DNA from 4 places in the Exiguobacterium sp. Leaf187 genome. Region 4 is predicted to be linked to each of the others. Evidence: riboswitches for the same ligand, from Rfam matches in the RefSeq annotation. Region 4 holds a riboswitch; each other region holds the start of a gene.
The links. A riboswitch is a leader RNA that binds a small molecule or an ion and turns the genes downstream of it on or off. The one in region 4 is predicted to bind thiamine pyrophosphate.

Region 1 (7,516 bases), on a different contig from region 4:
ATACTTGCTAAGGATGACTGGAGTTCATCCACTTTCTCTTCGGCCGCGATTCGTTTTGTCTCTTCTTCTTTCAATTCACTTTCAAGGGCAGAACGTTTGTCTGCTTCCTCTTGATAACTTTCAACCGCTTGTAGGCGTAATTCTTCCTTGCGTGTTAACCCCTCTTTCAACTTTTTTATTTCTTGTTGCTGTTCTTTAAGCTTACGTTGTGTATTTTGCAAAGATGTTTTCAATTCCGTCGCTTCTTTTTTAAATGCAATTAACGTTTTCGAGTCTTTTGAAGAAGACTTGATTTCTGCATTTTGCGTCTCTGTTCCTTTCACCATATAGATAGAAATTGCAAAAGCGATGAAAACACCTAGCCAAACAACAACCACGGGATATTTGACAGGACTGCGAAGTCTTGGTTTGAAGTAGAAATATAGACCTAAAATAGTGATAAATAGACCAATGATACTCCAAAAGGTGATGGTAAACAGTAAAAGGTATACAATCGCAATCACGACAAGTAGAATTCCTCTACGAATCTGCATATATTCACCTCCTTTTTAATGAAATGTATACGTTATTTTTATTTTACAGCTTAGTAAGAAAAAAACATTAAATACGCTAAATTTTATTTTCTTTTCATATATTTTTCGAATTAAAGATAACTTTGTTAAGAGGTAAAGTACTAGTTTTTACTGATCTAGCGATAGGGATACATAAATTAAGTAGATGTAAGTAATTATTCAAATCATCATTAGAACCGATATCTTCTAAAATAAATGATGTGAAATAAGCCAAAATCACCTTAAATCTATTTACATGTCTTAAATCTTTAGAAATACAAAGTAAAGAATTAGAATGTCATGGGTACGTCAAGCGTAAGTCATTGGATGTGGACAAAAGGAGTGGAACGGACGAACTGTATTGTTATAAGACTCAATTAAGATAGAAAAATTTTTAAAAATTGAAAACAGCATGTCATAAGGCGATGAGAAACCTTGAGCCATGCTGTGACAATGGTCGATTATCTGAGAAAACACGATTAAATTTCTAGATGTAATTAAATATTTCAAAGTATGTTCAAGATTTGATCTATCAACACAGGTGAAAGAGAACTGCCTCTTATGTATGAATCCTGTGCTTACTCAGACATAGTAAAGACGGTTATTTCAAACGATCTCTGTCACTTTTAATAAAAAGACTAAGTATATTGATGACCAGTCCGATAAAAGAAATCGTCAGACCAAATTTTGTGCCTAACAGATAGCCATACCCAGTTGAACTGTATGCGATCATGATAGCGACTCCAAAAAGTATAATTGCAATTCCTAATAGTGAGTATTTCATTGTATACCTCCTTATATTAGGTCAAAGACCTCTAAATTTTACTATAGCGTATTTGAAATAGACTTCACTATTTTCATACTAATTGCATAAATAACAATTTATCTCATCGATAGGTGTGTTGCAAAATAAGAGGACTGAATAGACGATTTCGCTTGTTTTCAATCCTGTGCTCATACTTTTTAAAACAAATGAGATAGGATACCTTCTTATAAATTCGTAACCATAATAAAAAACATACTTATTTAGTAAAATATTTTATTTAAGTAATTTCGCTTAATCTTTTAATTCTTTTTGTTTTTGAAAAGAAAACTATAACATGTTGGTTTGCTATAAATTGATTAGAACATCCAGCGATGCCTCCATATTTCTCAATCCTTTAAATGGAGTGATTTAAGGATTTTTTTATTAATTCTATATTTTAGCCTTTTATTAAAAAGCGAAATTTTTATCATAAACAAAAGTAAGTCATATCAGTTATTTAAAATCAAACTGAAAGATTTAAAAAATAAGCGTTGACTTATCACTGTACTGCACATATCATACAGTTAAGAAGTGTATTATTGTTTTAATACAACGTTCATCAAGAGAGGTGATGTTATTGCATTTTGATCAACGTAGCCCTATTTATCTACAGGTTCTCCATTGGTTTAAAAAACGAATCGTTATAGGTGAATTCAAAAGAGGAGAAAGTATCCCTTCGCGTCGAGCATTAGCAAGTGAGCTTAAAATTCATCCTAATACCGCGCAAAAAGTATATAAGGAACTAGAGGAGCAGCGGTTGATTACAACCGACCGTAACGTACCGAGTAAGGTGACGATGGATCAATCCATCATTGATCGAGCGCGAATAGAGCTTCTTGAAAATGCAGTGAAGCAATTCGTAGAGTCGATATATGCGATCCAGATTCCATTAGAAGAGGTCATCATTAATTTTGAAAAAGAATACAACATTCGAAAAAGGAGTGAGCTAGATGCTTGAAGTCCGTGGATTACGAAAATCATATGGTCGAAAAAAGAATGTCCTGAACGATGTATCGTTCACTGTTCCATTAAATCAACTTACCTGCCTTATTGGATTGAATGGAGAAGGCAAATCCACCATTTTGAAAGCGATCATGGGCTTAGTTCCAGTGGATGCTGGAACAATCAAAGTGGATGGGAAAACGATACATGATTCCATCGCGTTTGTACCCGATCTTTCAACAATGCCTGGATACATGAGTGTCGGAGAAGCTATCGCTTATATGCGCGACTACTATCCGGATTGGAACCAACAAGTAGCAGAGGAACTGATGGGGTTCTTTAAACTGATGGCGACAGACCGCATCGCCAATTTATCGAAAGGGAATAAAGCAAAGGTTAATCTATTGATTGGATTTGCGATGAATCGACCTTACTTACTGCTCGATGAACCGTTGGCTGGGATTGATTTATTTACGAAAGAACAAATTGCGTGGATCTTCTCTAGTCACTATATGGAAGGGAAGGGCATCTTGATGACGACTCATGAGATTGCAGAAGTGGAACATCTCATCGACCGCGTTATTTTTCTTCAGAACGGGACCATCATACAGGAAGATGACTCGGAAGAGATGCGTGAGCTTTACGGGAAATCAGTACAGGATCGAATGAGGGAGGTTTATCAGACATGAAGAAATTCTTTATGCTATCAAACGAGGAAATCAAGCGAAGCTTCAAACTATACCTTTCGATATTGACGATGTTAGTGATTGTTGAACTCACATCGGTCGTATATCAGGTTCTTCATTATCAATCCAAGCTGGAGGATTTGATGAAAAAAGAGCGACTTACGGAAATGGAAGCTGTTGATCAACTGAATGGACCTTTGACGTTTGGCGATGCGACCAACTACTTCAAGTACATGATTGCCATCGGTATCATGTTCACGATTCTATATGCCTTTCAAATTTGGTACCGCGATTGGTATGGCGAGTCCAAGTACATCTACCGTTTATTGATGCTACCGGGTAAACGCATCACAATCCTCTTATCCAAACTGACAACAGTATTGGTATTTGTATGTGGTTTCATGGGCATCCAGTGGATCACGATTCTTATAAGTCGTCGACTCTACGAATGGTTACTCCCGGAACATTTACAAGCAGCGTCCAAAATCATCGGGGAGTCAGCTGCGTTGAACATGCTCTATACCTTCAATGTGATCGATACATTCGTCATTCTAGCGCTCGCACTCTTCGTCATCACGATGGTCTTCTTGTTCGTCTTGACGGAGCGGTCCTATCAAAAAGGGAAAGCTTTGCTGACGATCGCAAAGGATGTAGCGCTCTTGATCGTACCATTCATTGCATTACGTTACTTATTTGATTTGACTAGCATGCTCATTCCGAATCAACAGGTATTCGTCTATCTTTCCTTTATTCTCATCTATTTTATATATATAAGTTGGAAATGTGTTCGACTACTGAACCATAAAGTATCTATTTAATCATTAGAAGGAGGAAGTCATGAGACGATATAAGGAAATGATCATCGTAGGAAGCATTGCTGGCGTCACCTTACTCAGTTATTTTGGTTACGCTGCAAGCATTAAAGGATCGGATTATGAAGTCGAGAGTATACGAAAAGAAAATGCAGATGCTCTTAAAAAAGTAAACATCGAGATTGAAAATGGAGACATCAAGCCTACTCGATACAATATCCAATTGGACGGTCAAATTCATAGTGAGTCGCAGAACTATATCACAGGGTTGTTCAATAGCTATGCTGCAGACTTCCCTGCTGATTTCTATCGATTTCTTTCTAAGGAAGACGTATTTACTAGTGAAATGGGCTCGCGAACATACGGAATTGAAGTAAAGGCATCTCAGTTGAACTATCATTCTTATGACAGAAGTACACAGAAACAGTTTAAAAAGACGCTTTCTCATCGTTTAACGGTACCGGATCGTGAAATGGCTGACATCCGTGTCTTTCATCAAGACGGCATGAACGTATACGTCCAACGGGATGATCATGGAACAAAGGAAAAATCGACGGTGTTATTACTCAACCTTGCAAAAGGAAAAGTGGAGCCGCTTCAATCCGAGCAACTTAAGACTAATCAAGAACGTCATTATGTAGCAGTGAACGACTATGGAATTGTCTATCGTGAAATCGCATATGATGCGGAAGGGGTAGAAAAAGATAGCGCTTATTATCTAGATAACGGCAAAGGCATCAAACGAATCAAAGCACTTGATGCGTATGCAGCGGAAGGGAACTTTAATGCTGCTGAAAACAGCCAATCACTAATTGCTTACGGAGCATCTGACTCAGAAAAAAGTAAAAGTATTAAATGGAGCACCTATGACTTTAAAACAAATCAAGTCAAGCAACATAAAGTGGAAGGGCAGCATGCTTATCGCTTCAATGGCTCCTATACGATGATTGCGCAGGGAAAGCTATACCATATCGCTAATATCAATGATTCAGATTTCCAAGTCACGGTAGTCGATACGAAAAATGAATCGATTTCGTATCAAGGAATCATCAAAGATAAAAATGCTAAAAAGAATCGTTTGGTACAGGATGTCACTGTATCGGAGTAATCGTGATGGACTCATGATTCACCTCGTTTACTCGCTTCATAGAATACTAGAAATGAATTTATCTGTCAGAATCATTGACAGGGGTTTTCAAGACCACTACAGTGAAGATAACTTAAATAGAATCACTAGGGGTGTTATTAAACTGAGATGAGTAGCTACTCAAACCCTTTGAACCTGAACTAGGTCGTACTAGCGTAGGGAAGTGTAAACTCTGATGAACAAGCGGAGACGATGATATCGTTCTTTGCTATGTGATTATTTAGACGTGCGCAACTTTCCTTTTGGAGAGTTGCGTTTTTTGTTTACTAACTTCGCTATTTAAGTTGCAAAAATGGATGAGGGAGTGGACAAGAATGAGCAGAACAGTATTAGTGACAGGAAGTAGTCGAGGACTTGGGGCGACGATTGCAAGGGTGTTAGTGCACAACGGATTTAAAGTGGTGATCAATTACTTTAAAAGCAAGGATGCGGCAGAACAACTTGTGAGCGAACTGGGAGTAGAGAATGCAATTGCCTTGTATGCAGATGTCACGAAGCGGGAAGATGTCGAGAGCATGATGCAATCCGCAACAGCACATTATGGTCAAATCGATGTTGTCGTGAATAATGCGTTAGTAGACTTCAAATTTGATCCGGTTGCGCAAAAATCGTTTATCGATTTAGAGTGGGAAGATTATCAAAAGCAACTGGATGGAACACTTAAAGCAGCGTTTCACATCATTCAAAGTGTTCTGCCACAATTTATAGAACGACATAGCGGTAGTATCATCAGCATTGGAACAAACCTCTATCAAAACCCAGTCGTTCCTTATCATGAATACACAACAGCAAAAGCAGGTCTGATTGGCTTTACTCGAAACCTAGCCGCGGAGTTAGGTCAATATGGCATAAACGTGAATGTCGTCTCCGGTGGGTTATTGAAAGTCACAGATGCGAGTGCTGTGACAACCCCTGAAGTATTTGACTTAATTGCCCAATCGACCCCGTTGAAAAAAGTGACGAGCCCAGAAGAAGTGGCTCAACTGGTTGCCTTTTTGGCATCAGAAGTAGCATCTGGGATTACCGGTCAAAACGTAACAGTCGATGGTGGGTTAACGATGAATTAAAGCGGGCGTTTTAAAAAATTCTCAGCTTGTAAGAGAAGGGATTCGTGAACAGAAGATGACGAACAGAAATCAGTTAAATATCGGCGTTTTGTTATATGGATGTGGTCATCACCAAGCCGCATGGTTGATGCCTGATTCTGCAATTGAAGAAATCGGAGAGAGTCGCTATTATCAGCGTTTGGCTCAAATAGCGGAAGGCGGATGTTTAGATGCGGTATTTTTTGCGGACAATCAATCCTTTCCGGCTACCAATGCGACAGATTTACCTGCCTTTTGGTTGGATCCTTTAATTAATCTAACGGCTATTTCTCAAGTGACGGATCATATAGGATTAGTCTCTACGATATCGAGCACGTTCTCCAATCCGTATACAGTAGCAAGGCAACTTCTAAGCCTTGATCACGTAACGAAGGGGAGGGTAGGCTGGAACTTAGTGACCTCGATGACAGATTGGGAAGCACTAAACCACGGAATGGATGCACTTCCACCGAGGGAAGAGCGGTATAAAAAGGCGGACGAATTCGCTACATTGATGGAGAAGCTATTTTTATCATGGGATCATGCGGCTTTTCTCGCGGATCGATCAACTAACCGATTGATTGAGCCTGAAAGAATCCAACCCATCCATCATGCCGAATCCTACTATAGCGTAAAAGGTCCCTTGTCTACACCGTGTAGTCCTCAAGGGAAGCCAGTAGCGATGCAAGCAGGGGCGTCAGAACAAGGGATTGCCCTTGCAGCAAAACATGCGGATGCTGTCTATTCTGTGTCATGGAATTTTAAACAAGCCCATGCTTTTCGTGAAAAACTCCATAAGAAAATTACACAAACTGAATCACCAGATCGAAAGATTAAGATATACCCAGGCTTAGTAACGTATGTTGGTAAAACAAGAGAAGAGGCACTAGCCAAAAAAGCCGAACTAGATGAAAAATTACCGGTTGAAAATGCGTTGAAACAATTGAGTTTCTTTTTGCAGCAAGATTGCTCCACATGGGATCTCGAAGCAAAGATTCCGACCTTACCATCGATCGAGGAATTTTCCGGACCCATCGGACGCTATCGAACGATTCTAGAGATTATCGATGATACAGATCCGACGCTCAAAGAACTATTAGGCTATTTAGCAGCAGGAGGAGGACACCTAACATTGATTGGTACTCCGGAAGAAATTGTGGATCAGTTGGAATTTTGGTTTAACGAGGGAGTAGCAGATGGCTTCAACTTGATGCCGCCGTCACTACCGTCAAGTTTAGAAGATTTTGTAGACATGATCATTCCTGAGTTACAAAAAAGAGGATTGTTTAAAGTGTCCTATCAAAGTACTACATTTAGAGAGCATCTAGGTTTAATCGATTAAATTAGATGAAAAGTTTAGTTAAATTCCGAAAAGATTTCGAAGAAAGCCTTGAAGATCAAATATGAATCGGCGTGACTTAAGATTTACGAACTTTAAGATTTAGATGAAAGGAACGATACAAATCTCAGTGTTGCAAAATCTCGAAT
Region 2 (7,516 bases), 830 kb from region 4:
GATGATCGTCAACAGACCGAGACCGATGATGTGTAATGCTTTCACTTTCAGACACTCCTCTACTACAACATAGTCCCCATCATACTGAAAAATCATCAGTGAGATGGGGACTATCATCATACCGTCATCGAACCGTCATCGACCTGTTACAAAAAAGGGTAAGGTAACGGTTTCATGACCGTTGATCGAGGCGATGACTGATTGTAGTTAATAAAGCAGCAACGAGCGCGACTAGTCCACCGACGAGTGCCGTGTTCATCATCGGACCGTTCGCATAGACGATGCCACCGAGTGCCGAACCAAAAGCAATCCCGACGTTACTCGCAACCGGCATCAATGAAGCAGCGAGTCCTTTTGCTTCCGGATTGAACTTTTCAGCGAGGTCAATCAAATAGATTTGTGTCGAAGTCGTCAGTAAAATCGACATCAACGACATCAAGGCGATGTTGAACAGACCAAGCGGAAGGGATGCTGTCGTGAAGTATAATGCAGCAAGGACGATTGCTTGCACGACGAAGACGAACCGTAAGCGTCCCATCGGATTTTTGCTGGCGATTTTACCGGCAAGGATGTTACTGAAGATCGAGACGACGCCGTAAGCGAGCAGGATCGGACTGATCCACGTCTTCGCAATCCCGAGTTCCGTTTGCAGGATCGGTACAAGGTACGTGTAGACGACGTAGGTTGCCCCGAATCCGAACGATGGAATAAAGAAAGCGATCAGGATCCGTGGGTTGGCGAGCAGTCCAAGCTGCTCCTTGATTGAACCGGAACCCATCGATTGCTGGACCGGAACGATTTTCCACACGGCGAGAAACGCGATCAATCCCATGACCGTCGTTAGCCAGAACGTGGCTTCAAAGCCAGCATGTTGACCAATAAAGGTTCCGATTGGGACACCGAGAACGTTCGCAAGTGTAAAACCACCGAAAATGAACGAGACGGCGACACCGCGTTTTGCGACAGGTACACCGTCACTGGCGACGACCATCGCGAGTGAAATCAAGACGCCGGTCAGGATCGCTGTCAGAATGCGGGTTGCGAGCAACACTTCGTAACTTGGAGCAAAACTACTGGCAAGGTTCAGCAAGACCCAGGCGAGTAAGAGACGTAGGATCAGACGACGCCGTTCCAGGTGACCGGTCAGCGACATGACGATCGGTGTACCGATTGCAAAGGAGATGGCAAAGGCTGAAACGAGCGTACCTGCTGTTGCGATCGTGATATCAAGGGCTGAGGAGATTTCAGCGAGGATCCCGACGATGACGAATTCGCTTGTTCCGAGAACGAACGTCAGGAGCGACAACGTGGCGATCAAGAGCCAATCGCGTCGACTTAAACGAGTAGTAGGTGACATGGATGATTCCTCAATTCTAGCGCTTGCGCGCGAAACTATGAGTAACAGGATAGCATGAAACGATTTCGTCGGGTATCGCAAAGCGAGATTTCGGGAAAAGAACCATTATTCGAAATAGCGTGTGAATTTCCAGGCTTGCTGTTTTTTGCGTATACTACAGAAGAAGACTACTTATAAAGGAGTGGAAACGATGCAAGCAACAGTGACATGGAACAAACAGATGGGGTTTAGTGGACAGACGGAATCAGGGCATCATCTGGCGATGGACGCAGCACCCGAAAACGGTGGTGAAAACCAAGCGCCACGACCAACTGAACTGCTACTACATGCCGTTGCCGGCTGTACTGGAATTGATATCGTCTCGATTTTAGAGAAGATGCGCTTGACGATCACCCATTTCGAAATGGATATCGAAGGAGAACGGGCAGAGGACCATCCGCGGCGTTTTACGTCGATCTCGATTCATTACCGGCTTGAAGGTGATCTCCCGGAAGATAAGGTCCGTCGCGCCATCTCGTTATCAAAGGATAAATATTGTTCGGTCTCGCAATCCTTGAACGCTGAGATTTCCGTCTATTATTCGATCAATGGTGTGCGGAGCGAGGATCCTTTGTGAAGAAAGTTGTACTGATCGGTTGTCTGTTGCTTGCAGGGTGTGCACAGGAGACGACGGAACCAACGAAACCATCACAACCGGAAACGAAGCAACCGACAGAAGAAAAGAAACCGAAGCCTGAGCCGACGAAAGAAGAACGACAACAAGCAAAACTAAAGCAGCAACTTAAAGCGATGTCGACGTCAGAAAAGATCGATCAACTGCTCTACATCGGAGTCGCCGGCACAGAACTTTCAGCAGCTGACCGGAAATTGTTACAGACGCATGCGATTGGCGGGGTCTTACTGCTCGGCGGAAACATTACGTCGGAAGAGCAACTCTTGACGTTCACGCGTGCGATTCAAGAGACGAACCAAAAACCGTATGCGTTCGTCGGGATTGATGAAGAAGGCGGACGGGTCAGCCGGGTACCGGATCAACGATTACGGTTACCGACGAGTCAACGGATAGCGCAAGGAGCAGATGAAGTGAAAATGGAAGACGTCGGACGTACGCTCGGACATTTGTCACAATTTTATGGTTTCAACATGGACTTCGCGCCGGTCCTTGACGTCAACAGTAATCCGAACAATCCGATCATCGGCGACCGTGCGTTAAGTGCTGATCCGAATACTGTCGCGACGCTTGGTACGGCCCTGATGCACGGGATGCAGGAGACGGGAACGATTCCGGTCGTCAAACATTTTCCCGGTCACGGCAATACGAGTGTCGATTCCCATGTCGGGCTACCGAAAGTGACGGCATCAAAGGAAGAATTGAAGCGGACGGAACTGTTACCGTTTAAAGAAGCGATCCAAGAGGGCGCCGAGATGGTAATGGTCGCCCATATTCTCTATCCCGCGTACGACGATACGAATCCGTCCTCGCTCTCAAAGCCGATCTTGACTGACCTCTTGCGTCAGCAACTCGGATTCAACGGTGTCATCATCACGGATGATCTCGTCATGGGAGCGATCACGAAACAATATGGTCTCGCAGAAGCGGCACGTCAGTCGCTCGTCAATGGAGCTGATATGGCGATGTTTTCAGAGGCAGGTGCTTACGCAAAAGTTCATGCTGAAGTGATGCAAGCCGTCAAAGACCAAACGCTGACGCCGGAGATGCTCGATGCTAAAGTAATGCGCATCCTGAAGCTAAAGCAGACGTATGCCGACAGCCAAGAGCAACAGCGACCGACGAAATCGGAGCTGATTCAGCAAGTGGAAGCGCTCAACTAGGACTAGCGAAGCAAAGCGACTCATGCTAGACTAATGGGGCAAGCCAATTAAACACGAAAAGACACTAGGGGAGTCTCCCAGCAGACTGAGACGGAAGTATCCGGACCCTTTGAACCTGATCTAGTTCGTACTAGCGGAGGGAAGTGGCTCGAAACCCTAGATATCCTTAGCGCTTCAGCGCATTTTCGGACCACTCCCTTCAACATCGGGAGTGGTCCTTTTTCGTATGGAAAGGAAGAACATGATGCGTTTACATCTGATTTCGACGGGATCCATTCATCCGCTTGACGAAATAAAGACCTTTCAATCACTTCAACCCTATACGGATCAGCTGCATCTACGTGAACCGAACTTATCGGCGGCAGAATTACTTGATCTGATTGAAGCACTCCTTGGGCATGGTTATTCGCCTGAACAGTTAACGGTTCATGACCGGGTCGACGTCGCCCATGTCGCCGGCATCGGTGTGCAGCTGACGCGCCGTTCCTTGCGTGTCCGCGATGTGCGACGTCATTTTCCGAATCTCGTCATCGGGAAATCGGTCCATTCACTAGCAGAGGCACTGGCAGCAGAAGCGGAAGGAGCCGACCGACTGCTGTACGGTCATATTTATCCGACAGCGTCGAAGCCGGACGTGCCACCACGAGGGATCGACGCATTAAAGCAAGTCGTCACCTTCACGACGAAACCAGTCATTGCGATCGGTGGGATTACACCAGAATGCATGCCTGAAATCGCAGCGACCGGTGCAACCGGAATCGCCGTCTTATCGGGTATTCTCGGCCAATCGGATCCACTCGCCGCCGTCAAGCGTTATCAGGGGGTTCGCGTATGACGAATCACATCATCATCGGCGGTGGAGTCATCGGTTTGACGCTTGCTTACGGTCTCGCCTGTCAGAATGAATCCGTCGTCGTCTTAGAACGTGGAACATGCGGACAAGGGACAAGCCGAGCGGCTGCCGGGATGCTTGCGACCGACATCGAGCTGAGAGCGGAATTGCATGCACTTGCCGCACGTAGTCGTCGTCTGTATCCGCTGCTTGCACGTCGTCTCAAGCGAGAAACAGGTATCGATTGTGGGTACCGGGAACAACCGTTTTTGTTGAAACGTAAAGGACGCGAGCATCTGTTTCCAGCGGTCGGTCAAATCGATCCACGACGACTGACGACTGCATTGATGTATGCCTTACACGCACGTGGCATATCGATTGAAGAACAGGTGGAGGTCACACGCATCGAAGAGAACGATGACTTCATTAGGATCGAATCGAATGCGGGAACGTGGACCGGACGAACGGTGACGGTCGCTGCCGGACGGGGTTCGCAAGCCTTGCTCGATACAGCTGACATTTCGATCGCGACATATGGGGTCAAAGGGGAATGTCTCGCAGTCCGTCTCGCGGGTCAGCCGTTACGCTCGATTCTGTTTGATGAAGCCGCCTACCTCGTTCCGAAAGCAGACGGTCGGATTTTGATCGGTGCGACCGAACTGCCGCACGACGAGACGGTCGGTGTCAGTGTCGCTGGACTCACGTCATTGCTTCAAGCAGCAGAACGACTGTATCCACCGATTCGTGACGCAGTCATCGAAGAAGTCTGGTCCGGTGTACGACCGCAAACAGCGTCCGGCTTGCCATATATCGGAGTCGCCGATTCATCCCGTCGGATCTTCATGGCGACAGGGCATCATCGGCATGGCATATTACTCGCACCGGCGACAGCGGAAGTCTTGGTAAATACATTACGGTTGATCCAAAAGGAGGAAGTCCGATGAACATTACGATTAACGGCAATGACCACACGATCGAACAGATTAAAACAATTGAGGACATGCTAACGCAACTCGGCTTAGGGGAAAAGCTCGTCATCGTCGAACAGAATCGACAAATCATCGATCGCGCGGTGTATGGTCAGACGGTCGTTCGGGACAATGACACATTTGAAATTGTTCATTTCGTAGGAGGAGGATAAACATGTTGAAAATTGGAGAAAAGACATTTGAATCACGATTATTACTCGGAACAGGGAAATATACGGATGCTACGGTGCAGCAGAAAGCGATCGATGCGTCCGCTTCACAAATCTTGACGTTCGCCGTCCGTCGGCTCGACATCTTTGACAAACAACAAGCGAATTTTTTGGAGTCGCTTGATTTAGCGAAGTACGATTTACTGCCGAACACGGCCGGTGCGAAGACGGCGGAGGAAGCTGTTCGGCTTGCGAAGCTTGCGCGGGCATCCGGTATGTGCGACATGGTTAAGGTCGAAGTGATCGGTTGCGATAAGACGTTACTACCGGACCCGATCGAGACGTTGCGGGCTTCTGAAGAATTACTTAAAGAAGGCTTCATCGTTTTACCGTATACGTCGGACGACGTCGTCCTTGCACGACGACTCGAAGAACTCGGTTGTCACGCCATCATGCCGGCGGCGTCACCGATCGGCTCCGGACAAGGTATTCTCAATCCGCTCCATTTGCAATTCATCATCGAGCAGACGACGGTCCCGGTCATCGTCGACGCCGGGATCGGCTCGCCGACCGACGTCGCCTATGCGATGGAGCTCGGTGCGGACGGTGTCTTATTGAACTCCGCTGTCGCCCATGCGAAAGATCCGGTCAAGATGGCGCACGCCATGCGACTAGCTGTCGAAGCAGGTCGCTTCGGATACGAAGCGGGACGTATCGAGAAGAAACAGTATGCGGTCGCGAGTAGTCCAACGAGTGGATTGATTCGATGAACCGTTACTCACGGCAAACTCGATTTCAACCGATCGGGGAAGCGGGACAAGCACGCTTGGCATCAGCGAAGGTGCTGATCATCGGCATGGGAGCGCTCGGAACGGCGTCGGCAGAGCAACTCGTCCGCGCCGGTGTCGGTGTCGTCCGAATCGTCGACCGCGACTATGTCGAGTGGAGTAATCTACAACGACAACAGCTTTATACCGAGGAAGATGCGCGTCACATCGTACCAAAAGCGATTGCCGCAAAAGCACGGCTTGAAGCGATTAATTCGACGGTGACGATCGAAGCGCATGTATTAGACGTCGACCGGGCAGCGCTGACGTGGCTTCTCGATGATATCGATCTGATCATCGACGCGACGGACAATTTCGATATTCGCCTGCTGATGAACGACATGGCGTCGATGCGTTCGATTCCGTGGATTTATGGTGGATGCGTCGGCAGTTATGGGATCACGTTTACCGTCCGTCCCGGAGAGACGCCGTGTCTGCATTGTCTGCTCGATCAATTACCGCGAGATCAGGAGACGTGTGATACAGCGGGAATCATCGGACCAGCTGTACAGATGGTCGCTTCCTTGCAGGTGACAGAAGCATTGAAGTGGTTGAGCGGAAAGACGGACGCCATGCGTACGCGCTTGCTAGCGTTTGATGTCTGGTCGAATACGTTCCAACAAATTAACGTCCAGTCACTGAAGCAAACGGAGTGCCCGTCGTGCGGCATCGATCCGTCCTACCCTTACTTATCGGATCAAACGGTGCGTTTCACGGCACTCTGCGGTCGGGATGCCATTCAAATCCGAGGAGACGGACAGCGGGATCTGGAACAGTTGAAACAACGTCTCCAGCCGGTCGCTGCGATTTCCGCCCATAATCCATATTTGCTGGCGTTTACGACGGACGAACATCGGATGGTCGCTTTCCGAGATGGACGTGTTCTGATTCATGGCGAGGCGGATCTCGTTAAAGCGAAACGGCTCTATCATGCCTATTTCGGCTAACGTTCACAAAACATTAAAACTAATTTTAAATATATATGTTTTAAATGTTTGAAAAACAGGTAAATAAGACTTCAGACGTAAATCGGTCTACAGGTTTTGAACGTGAAGAGGAGTGATTCAGATGAAACAAGAATTCGATCCAATCAAGGATCAAGCACAGACGGAAGACGCCCAAGCAGTTGTTCAGCAAGCCAACTGGAATCCGGATCGGTACCGGACAAACTTGAACCCATTCTATCTGTCACCTTGTAGTGTCGAACGTAGAGAAGACGTGCATCAGGATGCATCGAAAATTCTCGAAGTCGAGACGTCGTCGCCCCTCCAACAACTTTTTGAACACAATCAAGCAACGCATAAATCAGAACAATCGGGCAAAAAATTTAAAACAGGCATCGTCGTCGGCGTCGGTGCGATCATCGGCGGATCGGTTTCTGTGATTCGTTCCGTTCAACGCTTCAGAAAACAACGGACGAAATAACACATTCGTCACGAGAGTGAAAAAAGCAGGAGGCATTCGCCTTCTGCTTTTTTGTATATCCCCTCAATCTACAAGTAAAATGAGGGTGATATGTGTTCATTTTT
Region 3 (7,516 bases), on a different contig from region 4:
GTGGAAACGTCGATCAAGAAATTGATCGAATTTATCTTGAATTCAACACGCAGTACAAACAAGAAGTCAATGATAGCACGACGTTTACGACCTTCACGCTCGACCGATTTGCCTTAAATGAAGCGAAGTTCACGATTGAAGCGGGTGTCGAGCGGGAAATTCCCTTTACATTACGCGTACCGCTGAATACACCACTCTCCGTCAGTCAATCGAAATCGTGGATCGAGACGGGACTCGACATCGCTCAAGCCGTCGATCCATCGGACCGTGACGCCGTCATCGTCGAAGCAAACCGCTACCAAGCGACAGTCTTAGACGCGATGGAGTCACTTGGCTTCCGATTGAAAAAAGCCGATACGGAAAAATTACCTGGACGATTCCGGAAAGATTTACCGATTGCTCAGGAGCTTGAGTATTCAGCTCGCAATACACACTACGCCCATAAACTGGATGAGATCGAAATCATCATGCTTCAAGACAGCTCAGGGATTGATTTAATCGTCCAAGTCGACCGTCGTGCGCACAGTCTTGGTTCATTATTCAGTGAAATGGCTGGTGCGGATGAGTCGATGATCAAACTGCGTCTGTCCAATAGTGAACTGCAGGATCAATCGTTCGTCGAACGTCAGCTGACAAGCATCGTGGAACGCTATAGCTGATCAATCGATCGACTTTACTTGAAAGTGATTCCTCTTCAGGGGGAGTCACTTTTTTTCATTCAAGTCAGTTTGTCTAAAAACATCTTTGAAATTTATTTCAATTTGAAATCGTTTACAAATAAAATATTGTTTTAAAACAAACACCTTGCTATACTGTCCGTATTGAAAAGAATTCCAGTCACGGTTTGACTAAAGGAGGACGTACATCATGAAAAAAATCGGACAGTTCACGTTAACAGCCGGACTCGCAGCAGTACTCGTCTCAAGTAGTTTACCTGTCATGGCAGAGGCAGGATCTTCAGCCGATCGGATCAGTCACAAAATCGACACGATGACACTCGAACAAAAAATCGGGCAAATGATCATGCCGGACTTCCGGCAGTGGAATGGCAGCAATCATACGTCGCTTGCCCCAGAAGTCGCGAATATCATCGATCGCTATGATTTAGGCGGCGTCATCTTGTTTGCTGAGAACGTCAGCGAAACCGAACAGACGACGAAACTCGTTCATGATCTGCAAGAAGTCGTCAAACAAGATGCTAGCAACGATATTCCGCTCTTCGTCACGATCGACCAAGAAGGTGGAATCGTTACTCGGCTCGGAACAGGGACGAACTTACCTGGCAATATGGCGTTAGGTGCGACCCGCAGTAGCACATATGCCAATGATGCCGGTCATATCATCGGTTCGGAACTGCGTGCGCTCGGCATCAATGTCAACTTTGGTCCGGTTCTCGACGTCAACAGCAATCCTGGAAATCCTGTCATTGGTGTCCGCTCGTTCTCGAGTGATCCGGAGCTCGTCGGCACACTCGGTTCCGCTCTAATGAAGGGAATTCAGTCTGAAGGTGTCGCAGCGACCGCCAAACACTTCCCGGGTCACGGCGATACGGCGACCGATTCCCACTATGGATTACCGGTCGTTGACCGGTCCCTGCAGGAGCTAGAACAAGTCGAGCTCGTACCGTTCAAGCGAGCTATTGCTGAAGACATCGATATGATCATGACAGGACACATCGGGATGCCGCAAATCGAACCTGAAGTCGTCACGTCGACAAATGGTACCTTCCCTTTACCTGCGACGTTATCGGATGATGTCATCACGGGCGTACTGCGCGAAAAACTTGGCTACGATGGCATCGTCATCACAGACGCGTTGAACATGCAGGCGATCGCCGACAACTTCACGGAATCAGAAGCCGTCTTAAAGACGTTTGACGCCGGTGTCGATATCGCGCTCATGCCGACGATCCTTCGTTCCGAGCAGGATGTCACAAAACTCGACCGGATTTTCAAGGATGTGATCGCAGCAGTCAAAGATGGTCGCCTCTCAGAGGAACGGATCGATCAATCGGTTGAGCGGATTCTGACACTGAAAGCAGAACGCGGAATTTGGAACGGTACGACTGATTCGACATCCCTAGCTGAAAAAATCGCGCAATCGAACCAAATCGTCGGTAGTCCCGAGCATAAAGCAAAAGAACGTGCGATGACGGAAGCCGCGGTCACACTCGTGAAAAATGATCAGCGGACCTTACCATTCAAACCGAAAAAGAATGCCAACGTTCTTGTGATCGCTCCTGCGGCGGATCAAACGGACAGCATGAAAAAAACGATCGCTTCCCTACCGAAGAATCGGAACTGGCACGTGACGACAGCGAATTACTCGGCTACTACGCTACCGCTCGACCAAAACCCGACATTACGGGCGCAACTCGATGCAGCAGATTACATCATCGTCGGTTCCAACGTCAACACGAGTGCTAAACTACTACCTACTGCACCAGAACAAGCGATTCCGGCTTCGATCTTCCGCTATGCGAAACAAACGGATACACCATCCGTCCTGCTCAGTCTCCGTAACCCATACGATGTCGCCGTTCAACCGGACGCACCGGCACACGTCCTCGTCTATGGCTTCAAAGGTGATCCAAACGGTCCAGACTCCGAAGCAGGCAATCTAAAATCAGCGGGACCGAACCTGCCTGCAGGTATCCGAGCAATCTTCGGAACGTTCAAACCGCAAGGCACTTTACCGGTTGATGTGCCGGTCTTTAAGAACGGTGTCTTTACCGATCAACTGCATCTCGAATTCGGTGACGGCTTTAAAAACTGGAAAAAATGATGACGTGATACACCAAAAGACCGAAGCTCCTTAAAGGATGCCTCGGTCTTTTAATGATTGATACGGATATTCAGCTTCTTCTTTCGCACGATGGTAGACGCGGTATAACCAATAAGTCAGCAGTGCATAGACGACGATGACAAGAACAGCAGAAATATAGCTTCCCATGCTATACGCTACCTTAAAGTTTCGAGTCGATGCGGATATACCGGATAACACGATCAACGTTGGGATGATAAGTCCTACAAATCTTACTTTGACTTTACCAAGCATTCGTTGCATAGCATATGCCGCGAGGATCACAAGTGCGATCACGATGATTTCCATTCCAATCCCTACTCTCACTAAATGGTATTCCTAATTCTACCATCTAGTGATTCAAGAAGATACCGCTCGTGCTGGAATCGTTTCGTAAACTGACGCAAATGTCTCTTCCGTCCACCCCATGTGCCAGAAGAGTAACTCATAGTAACAACTCGTCACGAAATGACGTTTCATCCGCTCGCGTTCCGTCGGGCTCGCTTGCTCCGCCAGCGCATCAAGCCGTGCAATCTGTTCAAAGACGACCTTTTCAAACCATTCCGAGCTATACGTGTCGATCCATTGCTGATAGATTTTTTCTTCCGGTGTACACGTTAGTAATTGTTGCCCGACTTCATAATACAACCAGTAACATGGCAAGATGGCAGCAATCGTCTCACCGAGCGTTCCTTCACTCGCATGATGCATGTGCGAGACATACGCATATGCTGTCGGTGCCGGTTCAAATGCTTCAAGATCTGCTTCCGTAATACCGAGCGGCTCAAAAAATGATTGATGTAAGCTCAACTCTGCCTCGTAAGTCGAAGTAGCATGCTCGGCAAGTGTCGCAATCGTCGCGAAGTCGTCTGCTTTTGACGCTGCCTTCGCTTGAATCTTCGCAAAGTGTTTTAAGTAATAGGCATCCTGCATGACGTAATGCCGAAATTTCGAGAGCGGTAACGTCCCCTCCCCGATTCCTTGTACGAATGGGTGCGTAAAACTACTATCCCAATACGCTTGTGCCGCTTGTTTGATTTCTTGTGTGAATGTCATGATCTCATCCTCCTCGTTTAGTTATGAAACGAAAAAACACCACCCCGAAACACACGGGCATGGCGCAAGAAGAACAAGACTTGACGCCACTTCCCTCCGTAAGTACGAACTTAATCAGGTTCAAAGGGTCCGAACGTCTTCGTTCGTCTCAGTCGGTCTACCGACTCCCCTAGTGGTCATTATTCGATTCAAATTCACTATAGCATGCTGAAAACGGAAGTCAAGTTGTCTCCTTTTCGCTATACTATGGAGTGTCAGAAGACGGATATCGTCTCCATCTGCAGACCGATTCCGAACTTCTTTCGTTCTCGTACACTAACTTTAGTACCTGATACTATAATTCATTCTGTTACTTACAATTGGAGGATTTCATTATGCATACACCAACAAAAATCATGGCATCAGCCGTTATCGCTTCTGCTTTATTACTCCCAACAGCCGCATCCGCCGAACAAGTCGTCGATAAGACGATCGTCACACTCGGGGAGTCGCTCGGCGCAAAAGATAAAGCATGGGTGCTTTCACGTCTCAATGCACCGGAAGGGATCACACCGATCATCGCCACTTCTGCTGACGAGGAAAAATATCTCGGGAAAAACATCCCACAGTCGCAAAAAGGCGGCAACATGTATTCGTCGGCTAAAATCGAACTGACGGAAAAAGGAGATGGACTCTCCGTCTCGACGGAAAACATCACATGGGTGACGAAGGATATGTATCTCAACGCTCTCGTCACAGCGGGTGTCAAAGATGCCGACATCACGATTACTTCCCCTTACAAGGTGACCGGGACATCGGCACTGACAGGAATAATGAAGGCGTACGATCAAACTTCCGCTGAAACCGGGATAAAGTTAAGTGACGAACGCAAGGATCTAGCACAGCAAGAATTATCAGTCACATCAGACGTTGGAAAAACGGTCGGAACGGATAAGGTGGCTGACTTGATGAATGAGATCAAGGCTGAGATCGCCAATCAAAAACCGGAAACCAAAGTCGAAATCGAAAATCTGATCGTCCAAGTCATTCAAAACAACAATATCCAGTTGTCTGACGCACAAATGGACCGGCTGACGAATCTGTTCAATCAAATGGAGCAAGCGAACATCAACTGGGGACAAATCGAGAGTGGATTGAAAAATGCGGGACAAGACATCCACGCGTTCGCAACTTCAGAAGAAACGAAAGGATTTTTCGCTAAATTATTTGATGGACTCAGTGACTTCTTCAGTTCAATCGCGGGTGTGTTCAAATAATTCAGACTTCCGTAACTGACAAAAAAATAGTAAACTAGATGTATCTGAAACGAAAGGTGGTGTGAAAAGATGGACTTTGCCGCGTGCAAACACTGGTTGATGGAACAATTGTATCTGTTGCGCGCGATTTTTCATGGAATGGCGTTCTAAGGCACCCGTCTGCCCTTTTTTAGAACTTCATGATTGAAAAATACAGCAAAGCGCATCTTTCACACGTGATGGAGAGTGCTATTTGCGCTCTCCTTTTTTTGATGCGCGCGAAAGGATCGACTTACTATGATGATTTGCGACATTCAACACCTAACCAAACAATTCGGAGGCGAGACAATTTTAACGGATGTTTCCCTCTTCTTAAACGAACACGACCGTGTCGGTCTAATTGGACGAAACGGGAGTGGCAAGACGACATTACTCCGCTTGCTTGCTCGCCTTGAGCAACCGGACGGTGGTGTCATCTATCAAAAGAGCGGTTTGACGATCGGCTATTTGGAACAACTTCCTGTTTATAGTGAGACGATGACCGGACTCGACGTCCTTTGGACAGCGTTTGAAGACATCCTCGCGATCCGTTCTCGGATGCAACAGTTGGAGCAAATGATGGCGACAGCACCAGAGAATCTTGATGCGTTACTCGCACGATATGCGGAAGCGACGAATGCGTTCGAACAAAAGGATGGCTATCTACTCGACTCGAAAATCGAGCGCATGGTGAACGGGTTACACCTTCGTCCGTTACTCACTCGTCCTTTCCACCAGTTGAGTGGTGGTGAACAGACGAAGATTTGTCTCGGTCGCATGTTACTCATGGAGCCAAATCTGCTCATTCTTGACGAACCGACGAACCATCTTGATTTAGCTGCCGTGGAATGGCTGGAGCAGTTCTTACGGGACTACACAGGAACCATCCTGCTCGTCTCTCACGACCGGGTCTTCTTAGACGCCGTCGTCACCTCGATCGTTGAACTCGAGGACGGTGAACTGACAACCTATATAGGGAACTACAGCGCGTTCGTCGTCGAACGTGAACGTCGCTTGATGGAACAGTTCCACGCCTACCAAGAGCAACAGAAAAAAATAAAGAAAATGAAGGAAGCGATTCGTCGACTCCGGCAATGGGCAAACGAAGCGTCTCCACCGAGTGAGAAATTATTCCGTAAAGCAAAATCAATGGAACGAGCACTCGAGCGGATCGAACGGATTAAACGACCACAACTCGAAGCCAAAACCGCTGATGTCTCCTTCTCTTCCACTGATCACACGAGCCAAGTCGTCTTTCGCGCTGAAGAACTCTCGTTTGCTTACGGAACCCACCACATTTTTGATGACGTCTCGTTCGAGATCATGGCACAGGATCGGATCGCGATTGTCGGAACGAATGGAAGCGGAAAATCGACGTTGCTCTCACTGCTGCTTGACGAATTATCACCAGACGCAGGCACACTCACGCGTGGACCATCGAATCGGATCGGTTTCCTGTCCCAGCATGCCCATTTCGAAGAGGACGCGCGGTTAATCGACTGGTTTAGAGACCGGATTGCCGTTCCAGAAGCGGAAGCCCGCCATATCCTTGCCCGGTTCCTGTTCTTTGGACCAACTGTCTTTCGGTCCATTTTGTCACTGAGCGGAGGCGAGCGGGTGCGATTGCAACTCGCCGTCCTCGTTCATTCGTCGATTAACGTCTTGATTCTCGATGAGCCGACGAATCATTTAGATATTGAATCAAGAGAGACACTCGAAGAAGCACTCGAGAATTTTTCTGGTACATTGATTGCCGTCTCACACGATCGCTATTTCTTGAATCGTCTTTTCTCGAGAATCATTTGGCTTGACCGCCAAATTACTTCGTATGCTGGAAGCTATGCTTACGCAGTGGAGAAACGACAAGCCGTTCGTGCCACACCACCTCAAATAAATCATGAGAAGAAATCGAGTATTTCAAAGCGTTCGAATGCGCCTGCGAAAGAACAGTCCATCGAACAACAAATTGAAGAGCTAGAATTTCAAGTCGTACATCTTGATGCCATTCTCTCTCATGTATCCGAGGAAGAAGAATGGATGACGGTCGAGATGAAAAAAGAAGCATTGTTACAAAAAATTGAAGGTTTGTATGAGCGCTTAATTCTAGAAACTTGAACTAACATGATTAGTCCTCCTTTGACTCGGGAAAATAGGAACAGATACGTCAAAGGAGGAATTCATCTTGTCTCAAGCCATGTTGATCATCAACCCGTCTTCTGGAAAAGAACTCGGAAAAAAACACGCGACGCTCGCTGAAGAGACGCTTGCTACTCGCTTTGAAACCGTCGACGTCCGGTTTACGGAAAAAGAACACGATGCGACGGAATTCGCGCGTCATGCCGCCCAGTCTAATTACGACGCTGTCATCGCCATGGGAGGTGACG
Region 4 (7,516 bases):
GCGGGAATGCCCCATTTCTCTGAGATTGAGCCTGTTGCAAAACGAATCAGCATCGAAACGAGTCATCCGCAGTGGCTCGTCGAACGCTGGATTGAACTGTTTGGTCCGGAAGAAACGCTTCAAATCTGTCAATTGAATAACACACCTGCACCGGTCACGGTTCGCATCAATCGGACGAAGACGACGCGAGAGGAAGCGATCGAGCTTCTACTCGACCAAGGTGTGACGGCAAAACCATCTACGGTCGCGCCAGATGGTCTCGAAATCGAACGAGGAAGCGTTCAAAAAACGGATCTGATTGACCGTGGGTATCTTTCTCTGCAGGATGAGAGCTCAATGCTCGTCGCCCGTGCACTCGGTGCAGAAACATCTGATCATGTACTTGACAGCTGTGCCGCACCTGGTGGGAAAGCGATGCATATTGCTGAAGGTTTGACGACGGGAACACTACAGGCACTTGATCTTCATCCACATAAGATTAAATTGATTGAACAGCAAGCGACACGATTAGGTCTTACGACTGTTCAAGCAGAAGCGTTAGATGCTCGTAAAGCAGGAGACCGCTTTGAAGTAGAATCGTTTGATCGGATTCTTGTCGACGCACCTTGTTCAGGACTCGGTGTCATTCGAAGAAAACCAGATATCAAATGGACGAAACGCCCGGAACAACTCGAGCAACTCCCGAAAATTCAACGAGATATTCTGACATCTGTCTTACCACTCGTTAAAAAGGGTGGAACCTTTGTCTATTCGACTTGTACGATTGATCCGACCGAGAACGAGGATCAGACAGCGTTCATTCTCGATCAAGGATTTGAATTTGATACATCCTTTGCGGCACGGATGCCGGAATCCGTGCGACATCTGATTGGGGATCGAGCAGAACTCAAGTTGTTACCGACGACAGTCGGAACGGACGGCTTCTATATTGCCGCGTTTAAAAAACGAGAAGATTGACACGAACGGAGGACTGTCATGGAGTTAGCTCACCTTTCGACTACTGGGAAAGTCAGGACTAAAAATGAGGATACGGTATTACTCGTCGGGAACGCTGAACGTGGTCTTGCCGTCGTTGCGGACGGTATGGGAGGTCATGCTGCTGGCGATATCGCAAGTGCAATTGTTCGCGAGGTATTTGAAGCATCCTTTTCACTCATGCCAAATCGTCCGATGGAATTGTCTGAATGGATAGAACAACGTGTAGCCGAGGCAAATGCCCGGATTCTTCAGTTTTCAAAAGAAGAGCAACTTGCCATCGTCGGAACGACCATTGCCTGCGTATGCTGGGTCGAGGAGTTGCTCGTCATCGGTCATGTTGGGGATAGCAGAGTCTATGCCCTTGAAGGTACGGCGTTAAAACAATTGACGGATGATCATTCTTACGTCAACATGTTACGACAAATGGGGGAACTTTCGGATGAGGAAGTCGAAAATCATCCACGTAAGAATGTCATCACACGGTCGGTCGGCTCGAACGAAACAGTCGAAGTCGACATTCAAGTCAGAGATGCTCCAGACTATGACCTCGTCCTCGTCTGTAGTGACGGGTTGACCGATGAAGTGCCAGATGATGTCATCGAACAGATCATCTTACAGGATGAGCCGCTTGATGAGATCGTTGGACGATTGGTGAAAGAAGCGAATGCTCGAGGAGGCGCGGATAACATTACGATTGCCGCCATCCGGTTCAAAGAAAGAAAGAGGGTCTGAATATGCGATACGGAGATCGATTAAATGACCGCTACCGCATAGAACGGCTAGTTGGAAGTGGCGGGATGGCGAATGTCTATCAAGCCTATGATGAGATTTTAAAGCGTCATGTTGCCATTAAGATTTTACGGACTGAATTTTCGCATGACGAACAGTTCATTCGTCGATTCGAACGTGAAGCGCATGCTGCTACCAGCTTGAATCATCCAAACATCGTTGCCGTCTATGATGTAGGCGAAGAAGATGCCATCTATTACATCGTCATGGAGTATATCGATGGTATGACATTAAAAACATTTTGTGAAAATCAAGCATTACCTGTGCCGCAGGCCGTCGATATCATCGCTCAAATTTGTGATGCGATTGATCACGCCCATGCACACCGGATCATCCATCGCGATATCAAACCGCAAAACATGTTGATTCGAGAAGATGGTACCGTCAAAGTAACGGATTTCGGAATCGCTGTGGCGATGTCGAATGCGACGCTGACGCATACGATGTCCGTTCTTGGGTCCGTCCATTACTTTTCACCGGAACAAGCAAAAGGTAAATTTGCGGATGAGAAGTCGGATATCTATTCGCTTGGTGCTGTCTTATACGAACTCGTCACAGGACAAGTCCCATTCGAAGGTGATTCACCGGTTGCGATCGCTTTAAAGCATCTGCAAGATACACCGCGTCGCCCATCCGTCTTGAATCCGAAAGTGCCGCAAGCACTCGAGAACTGTATCATGCAGGCGCTTGCAAAAGCACCGCATGACCGTCAACAGTCCGTCGCAGCGTTTAAGGTAGATATGGTGACGGCGTTGTCTGACGAACGGGCAAATGAAAGCATCCGTGGCGCAGAAGAGGATGAGATGGAAAAGACAATGGTTTTATCACCTGTCCAAGTGCCAGAAGAATCAAAAGCGGAACTAGAATCACCCGCCGTCGCAACTGTTCAACCGAAAACACCGGAAAAGAAAAAGAAAAAACGCTGGTGGATCATCCTCTTGTTACTCCTTTTACTGGGTGGGGCGGCTACGACGTTCGCGATGTGGCCGGATCCAACGGTCACCGTACCATCTGTCGTCAAGACGGATGGAGACGATGCGGAAACGAAGCTTGAGAAACTTGGATTTATCGTCGAGACAACGGAACGGAGTAGCGATACGGTCGAAGAAGGCGATGTCATCAGTCAAACGCCTCGTGAAAAAGCACAGGTCAAGAAGGGCTCGACAGTCAATTTGGTCGTTTCTACTGGTAGTGCTCCGGTTGAGGTACCGGATGTGACGGATGAAGCTGAAAAAGAAGCAATTGCAACGCTAAAAGAAGCAGGATTCGCAAAAGTCGAAGTCGAGCGAGAGAAGTCGGATGAGATCGATCGAGGAAATGTGATTCGACAGTCAATTTCTGCTGGAACGGAGGTCATTGCGAAAGAACAAACGATTACGATTACTGTATCTGAGGGGACGTCTTCTTTCGAGTTGAAGGATTTGACGAATTTATCGAGTGATGAAGCAAAAGCTTATCTCGATAAAGTAGGATTAGACGGAACGTTCGAACAAGAATTTTCTAGCGATGTCAAACTCGATCAAGTCATCCGTCAGTTCCCGCAAGCTGGCGCACAAGTCGAGCCGAACGACTCCGTGACGGTCTTCATCTCTAAAGGTGAGGAAGAAAAAACAGTGACGGCGACGTTCCCTGAAAAGGTCGTCTATGATGCTGTTAGTGAAGATGAAGAAGAGGCTCCGCCGAAACAAGTCATCCGAATCGAGACGGAAGACGCGAAAGGGAAGCGGACCGTCATCGAGGAATCAATTGATCAAGATGAGACATTCGACGTGCCATTAACGATTGATCCGGGTGAAGAAGGCAAAATTACGATCTATAAAGACGATACGGTGTATCGTTCAAAAACCATCACGTACAATCAAGCAAAAGACGCACAATGAATGTGATAAAAAAGGAGTGCATAGGATGACGGAACAACGCATCGAAGAGAATCGAGAAGGAACGATCATACGCCTGCAGGGCGGCTTTTATGATGTCATGACACCAGAAGGAGAAGTTCGTTCACGAGCAAGAGGAAATTTCCGAAAACGCGGCATCAGTCCAGTCGTCGGAGATGAAGTCGTGCTTCATATCGAAAGTGAGACCGGGTACATTCTCGAAGTGAAGGAGCGGGACAACTTTTTAGTACGCCCGCCTGTCGCGAATATCGATCAAGCGTTGCTTGTCGTCTCGGCGGCAGAACCTGATTTTTCAGCGCATCTACTCGACCGATTTCTCGTCTTGATCGAAGCGAAGGAAATCCAACCCGTCATCCTGTTAACGAAGATGGATTTACTTGACGAAGTCAAAGGACCGGCTGTCCGAGAGGCGATTGCCGCTTACCGGAAGATTGGGTATACGGTCATCGAGACATCAAGTGAGACGTTGACGGGTGTTGAGCAAGTCCGTCCGTTACTTGCTGGAAAAACGAGCGTTCTCGCCGGACAATCCGGTGTCGGGAAAAGTTCATTGCTCAATGCACTGGAGCCCTCTCTTGATTTAGAAACAAGTGCGATCTCGAAATCACTCGGACGCGGACGTCATACGACGCGCCACGTCACATTAATGCCGCTTGCCGAAGGATTGATTGCCGATACGCCAGGTTTCTCGAACCTCGATTTTCCGTATGATATGGAAATCGAGGATGTACGGTGGAGTTTTCCTGAATTCGTCGCTGTACAAGATGATTGTAAATACCGAGGTTGCTTGCATTTGAATGAACCCGGTTGTGCCGTCAAGGAAGCCGTCGAAGCCCAAGAAATCATGTCCTCTCGTTATGAGAACTATGGTATGTTTATAGACGAAATCAAGAATCGAGCCCGGAGGTATTGAAGATGATTAAAATTGCACCATCTATCTTATCAGCAGATTTTGCGAATCTTGAGCGTGATGTCAAAGCAGTCGAAGCAGCAGGCGCGGACTATATCCATTTTGATGTCATGGACGGTCAGTTCGTACCGAACATCTCATTTGGATTACCTGTGCTTAGCAGCTTACGTCAAAAGACGGATATGATTCTCGATGTCCATTTGATGATCGACCAGCCAGAACGTTTCGTTGAAGATTTCGTCAAGGCAGGGGCTGACATCGTGACGTTCCACGTCGAAGCGACGAATCATGTCCATCGTGTCTTGCAACAAATCAAAGCAGCGGGCGCAAAGGCAGGAGTCGTCTTGAATCCCCATACGCCATTATCAACGATTGAACACGTCCTTGAGGATGTCGATATGGTTTTATTGATGACGGTCAATCCGGGCTTCGGTGGACAAGCCTTCATCGAGCGTGTCATGCCGAAACTCGCAGCACTTGCGCAAATGAAAGCAGATCGTGGTCTGACATTTGAAATTGAGATTGACGGTGGCGTCAATCCGGAAACGGCAAAGCTTTGCATCGATAACGGTGCGAACGTTCTCGTCGCAGGGTCAGCAATCTACAATGCACCAGATTATGCGGAAGCGATCACTAGCATTCGTCAAGGGGCTGCCGTATAATAAGAACGAGAAAACGAAATATGATGACCGCAAGGGGTGTCGCTTGAAAAGCGGCTGAGAGGAGTCTTTTAGACTTTAACCCTTCGAACCTGTTCCGTTCAAACGGACGTAGGGATGTGGCGCACGCAGGCAGTACGGCGTTCGTCGTACTGCCTTTTTGCGTCCTCTCGTACAATGAAGGAGGAAAAATAGCATGAAACGGTTACAAATGATGATGGAAATTGCCATCTTCGCCAGTCTCGGAGTCGTCTTTGATTTACTGATTCCATTCAAAATGCCACAAGGAGGCTCAATCAGCTTAGCGATGTTACCGATCTTCGTCATGGCATTTCGCCACGGTGTCGTTGGAGGGGTCGTTACGGGAGCGCTTGTCGGTACGATTCAATTGATGTTCGCTCCACAAGTCTTGACGATCGTTCAACCGATGCTTGACTATACGATTGCGTATGGTGTCGTCGGATTAAGTGGTCTGTTCGCGCGTCAAGTCAGACTAGCCGCGCGCAATGGACAAAAGAAAAGCTTGATGGCGTTCGTTCTCCTGGCGACGTTATTAGGCGCAGGACTCCGTTATATCTGTCATGTCATCAGTGGAATCGTCTTTTTTGCCGAGTATGCCGAAGGTCCAGTCGTACCGTATTCATTGATTTATAACGCGACATACATGGTACCGTCTTACGTTCTTTGTGGTGTCGTTGCGGGTCTTTTATTCACGACTGCGCCACGCTTACTACGTTATTCGGCACGAGGCGTCTGAGATGCGGGCGATTCTCGTCTGTGCCGGTCCGCGAGAAGAAGCGCCGGATTTACGGACGTTTTGTCAGCCAGGTGATTTTATCGTCGGTGTTGACGGTGGTGTTCAGACGATTGAATCGTTTGGGCTGACATGCGACCTGACGATTGGTGATTTTGATTCGCTTGGTTATGTACCAGAAGGGGCAATCGTTCATCCGGCCGAGAAAGATGAAACGGATCTCGAACTGGCACTTCGTACAGTCTCAGAGAAGAAACAGTTTGAGGATACCTTCATTATCGGGGCGACAGGTGGGCGGCTCGACATGACCGTCCAAAATGTATATTTATTGAAGCGATACCCAGAGGCACGACTCGTGACGAAACGAGAAGAGGTACGATACTTGGCTGAGGGAACGTATGCAGTCGAAGCAGGGAGCTATTATTATCTTTCGTTCATTCCACTCGTACCATCGACTTTAAGCTTATCCGGAGTCAAATATCCACTTGATGCACATCCAGTACCGGTCGGAGGTTCCTTGACCGTCAGTAATGAATGGTGTGCGTCAGAAGCGAAGGTAGAGCTCCATCAAGGAGAACTATTGATGATGCGGACGCTTAAGGAATAGCGCAATCATAGGAAAGAGGCCGTGGATGACTCCGCGACCTCTTTTTGTGTGAAATTATTCTTCGAGTTGAGAAGGGGCGACACGGATGTCGCTTTGAGCGGATAGATGTTTTCCTTTGACGAAGAGATGATAACTTCCCCACATGACAAGGAAGAAAGGAACACCAATGTATAGAGCGATTCGTTGATCCGCTTGAAACGCAAGACTGACGAGGACGACGACGTTAAGTGTCAACGAAATCAGTGGTAACACCGGATAGAGTGGTGTCTTGAATTTCAGTTCGGATACATCGTGTCCGTTTCGGACGAACTGACGACGAAATGCAAGCTGAGAAGCAGAGATCGAAATCCAGCCGACTTGAGCCCCGAGTCCGGCTAAGGACAAGAGCCAAATGAAGACGGTATCTTCTGCGAAAAATGCGGTCAGAAGCGATAACATCGCGAACATCATCGTAAAGAGTAAAGCACGCATTGGCACACCACGTGCATTGACGTAAGATAATTTCTTTGAAATCATCCCTTCTTGCGCCATTGCCCATAACATCCGAGTCGCCGCATATAATCCGGAGTTTCCGACGGATAATAGTGCCGTCAAGACGACGATATTCATCAAATCAGCAGCGTACGGAATGCCGATCGCATCAAAGACCATGATGAACGGACTGCTGACTCCGCCAGCCGTCTCATACGGAATTAATGCACCAACGATCGTAATCGATAAGACGAAGAAGATGAACGTCCGCCAGACTGTATTGCGGATCGCTTTTGGAATCGATTTTTCTGGCGTGTCGGACTCCCCAGCCGCAACACCGATCAATTCCGTTCCTTGGAAGGCGAAGTTGACGGCGATCATCGTCGTCAAGACACCAAGAATCCCGTTTGGAAACCAACCGCTTGCCGTAAAGTTAGCGAATAACGATGT

Region 1: it holds a riboswitch for thiamine pyrophosphate, as region 4 does, so the genes downstream of both, ASF99_RS00315 (3-oxoacyl-ACP reductase) here and thiT (energy-coupled thiamine transporter ThiT) in region 4, are expected to answer to the same signal.
Region 2: it holds a riboswitch for thiamine pyrophosphate, as region 4 does, so the genes downstream of both, ASF99_RS04925 (thiamine phosphate synthase) here and thiT (energy-coupled thiamine transporter ThiT) in region 4, are expected to answer to the same signal.
Region 3: it holds a riboswitch for thiamine pyrophosphate, as region 4 does, so the genes downstream of both, tenA (thiaminase II) here and thiT (energy-coupled thiamine transporter ThiT) in region 4, are expected to answer to the same signal.

The regions. Positions count from the first base shown of each region.
Region 1 is NZ_LMPR01000002.1:56,039-63,554, forward strand. Features, by position in the region: gene ASF99_RS00285 (O-antigen polymerase) at 1-533, opposite strand, end outside; gene ASF99_RS00290 (hypothetical protein) at 1,153-1,335, opposite strand; gene ASF99_RS00295 (GntR family transcriptional regulator) at 1,928-2,314, shown strand; gene ASF99_RS00300 (ABC transporter ATP-binding protein) at 2,307-2,987, shown strand; gene ASF99_RS00305 (hypothetical protein) at 2,984-3,802, shown strand; gene ASF99_RS00310 (hypothetical protein) at 3,822-4,904, shown strand; TPP riboswitch at 5,022-5,122, shown strand; gene ASF99_RS00315 (3-oxoacyl-ACP reductase) at 5,258-6,010, shown strand; gene ASF99_RS00320 (LLM class flavin-dependent oxidoreductase) at 6,066-7,370, shown strand.
Region 2 is NZ_LMPR01000009.1:196,379-203,894, forward strand. Features, by position in the region: gene ASF99_RS04905 (DoxX family membrane protein) at 1-45, opposite strand, end outside; gene ASF99_RS04910 (MFS transporter) at 173-1,357, opposite strand; gene ASF99_RS04915 (OsmC family protein) at 1,548-1,973, shown strand; gene nagZ (beta-N-acetylhexosaminidase) at 1,970-3,190, shown strand; TPP riboswitch at 3,247-3,349, shown strand; gene ASF99_RS04925 (thiamine phosphate synthase) at 3,432-4,025, shown strand; gene ASF99_RS04930 (FAD-dependent oxidoreductase) at 4,022-4,966, shown strand; gene thiS (sulfur carrier protein ThiS) at 4,963-5,163, shown strand; gene ASF99_RS04940 (thiazole synthase) at 5,166-5,930, shown strand; gene ASF99_RS04945 (ThiF family adenylyltransferase) at 5,927-6,934, shown strand; gene ASF99_RS04950 (hypothetical protein) at 7,056-7,412, shown strand.
Region 3 is NZ_LMPR01000008.1:37,572-45,087, forward strand. Features, by position in the region: gene ASF99_RS02565 (sporulation protein) at 1-659, shown strand, start outside; gene ASF99_RS02570 (glycoside hydrolase family 3 protein) at 868-2,784, shown strand; gene ASF99_RS02575 (hypothetical protein) at 2,815-3,111, opposite strand; gene tenA (thiaminase II) at 3,163-3,858, opposite strand; TPP riboswitch at 3,933-4,039, opposite strand; gene ASF99_RS02585 (DUF1002 domain-containing protein) at 4,233-5,114, shown strand; gene abc-f (ribosomal protection-like ABC-F family protein) at 5,391-7,247, shown strand; gene ASF99_RS02595 (diacylglycerol/lipid kinase family protein) at 7,315-7,516, shown strand, end outside.
Region 4 is NZ_LMPR01000009.1:1,021,648-1,029,163, reverse strand. Features, by position in the region: gene rsmB (16S rRNA (cytosine(967)-C(5))-methyltransferase RsmB) at 1-957, shown strand, start outside; gene ASF99_RS09685 (Stp1/IreP family PP2C-type Ser/Thr phosphatase) at 976-1,710, shown strand; gene pknB (Stk1 family PASTA domain-containing Ser/Thr kinase) at 1,713-3,647, shown strand; gene rsgA (ribosome small subunit-dependent GTPase A) at 3,673-4,578, shown strand; gene rpe (ribulose-phosphate 3-epimerase) at 4,581-5,237, shown strand; TPP riboswitch at 5,260-5,369, shown strand; gene thiT (energy-coupled thiamine transporter ThiT) at 5,431-5,991, shown strand; gene ASF99_RS09660 (thiamine diphosphokinase) at 5,993-6,595, shown strand; gene ASF99_RS09655 (amino acid permease) at 6,650-7,516, opposite strand, start outside.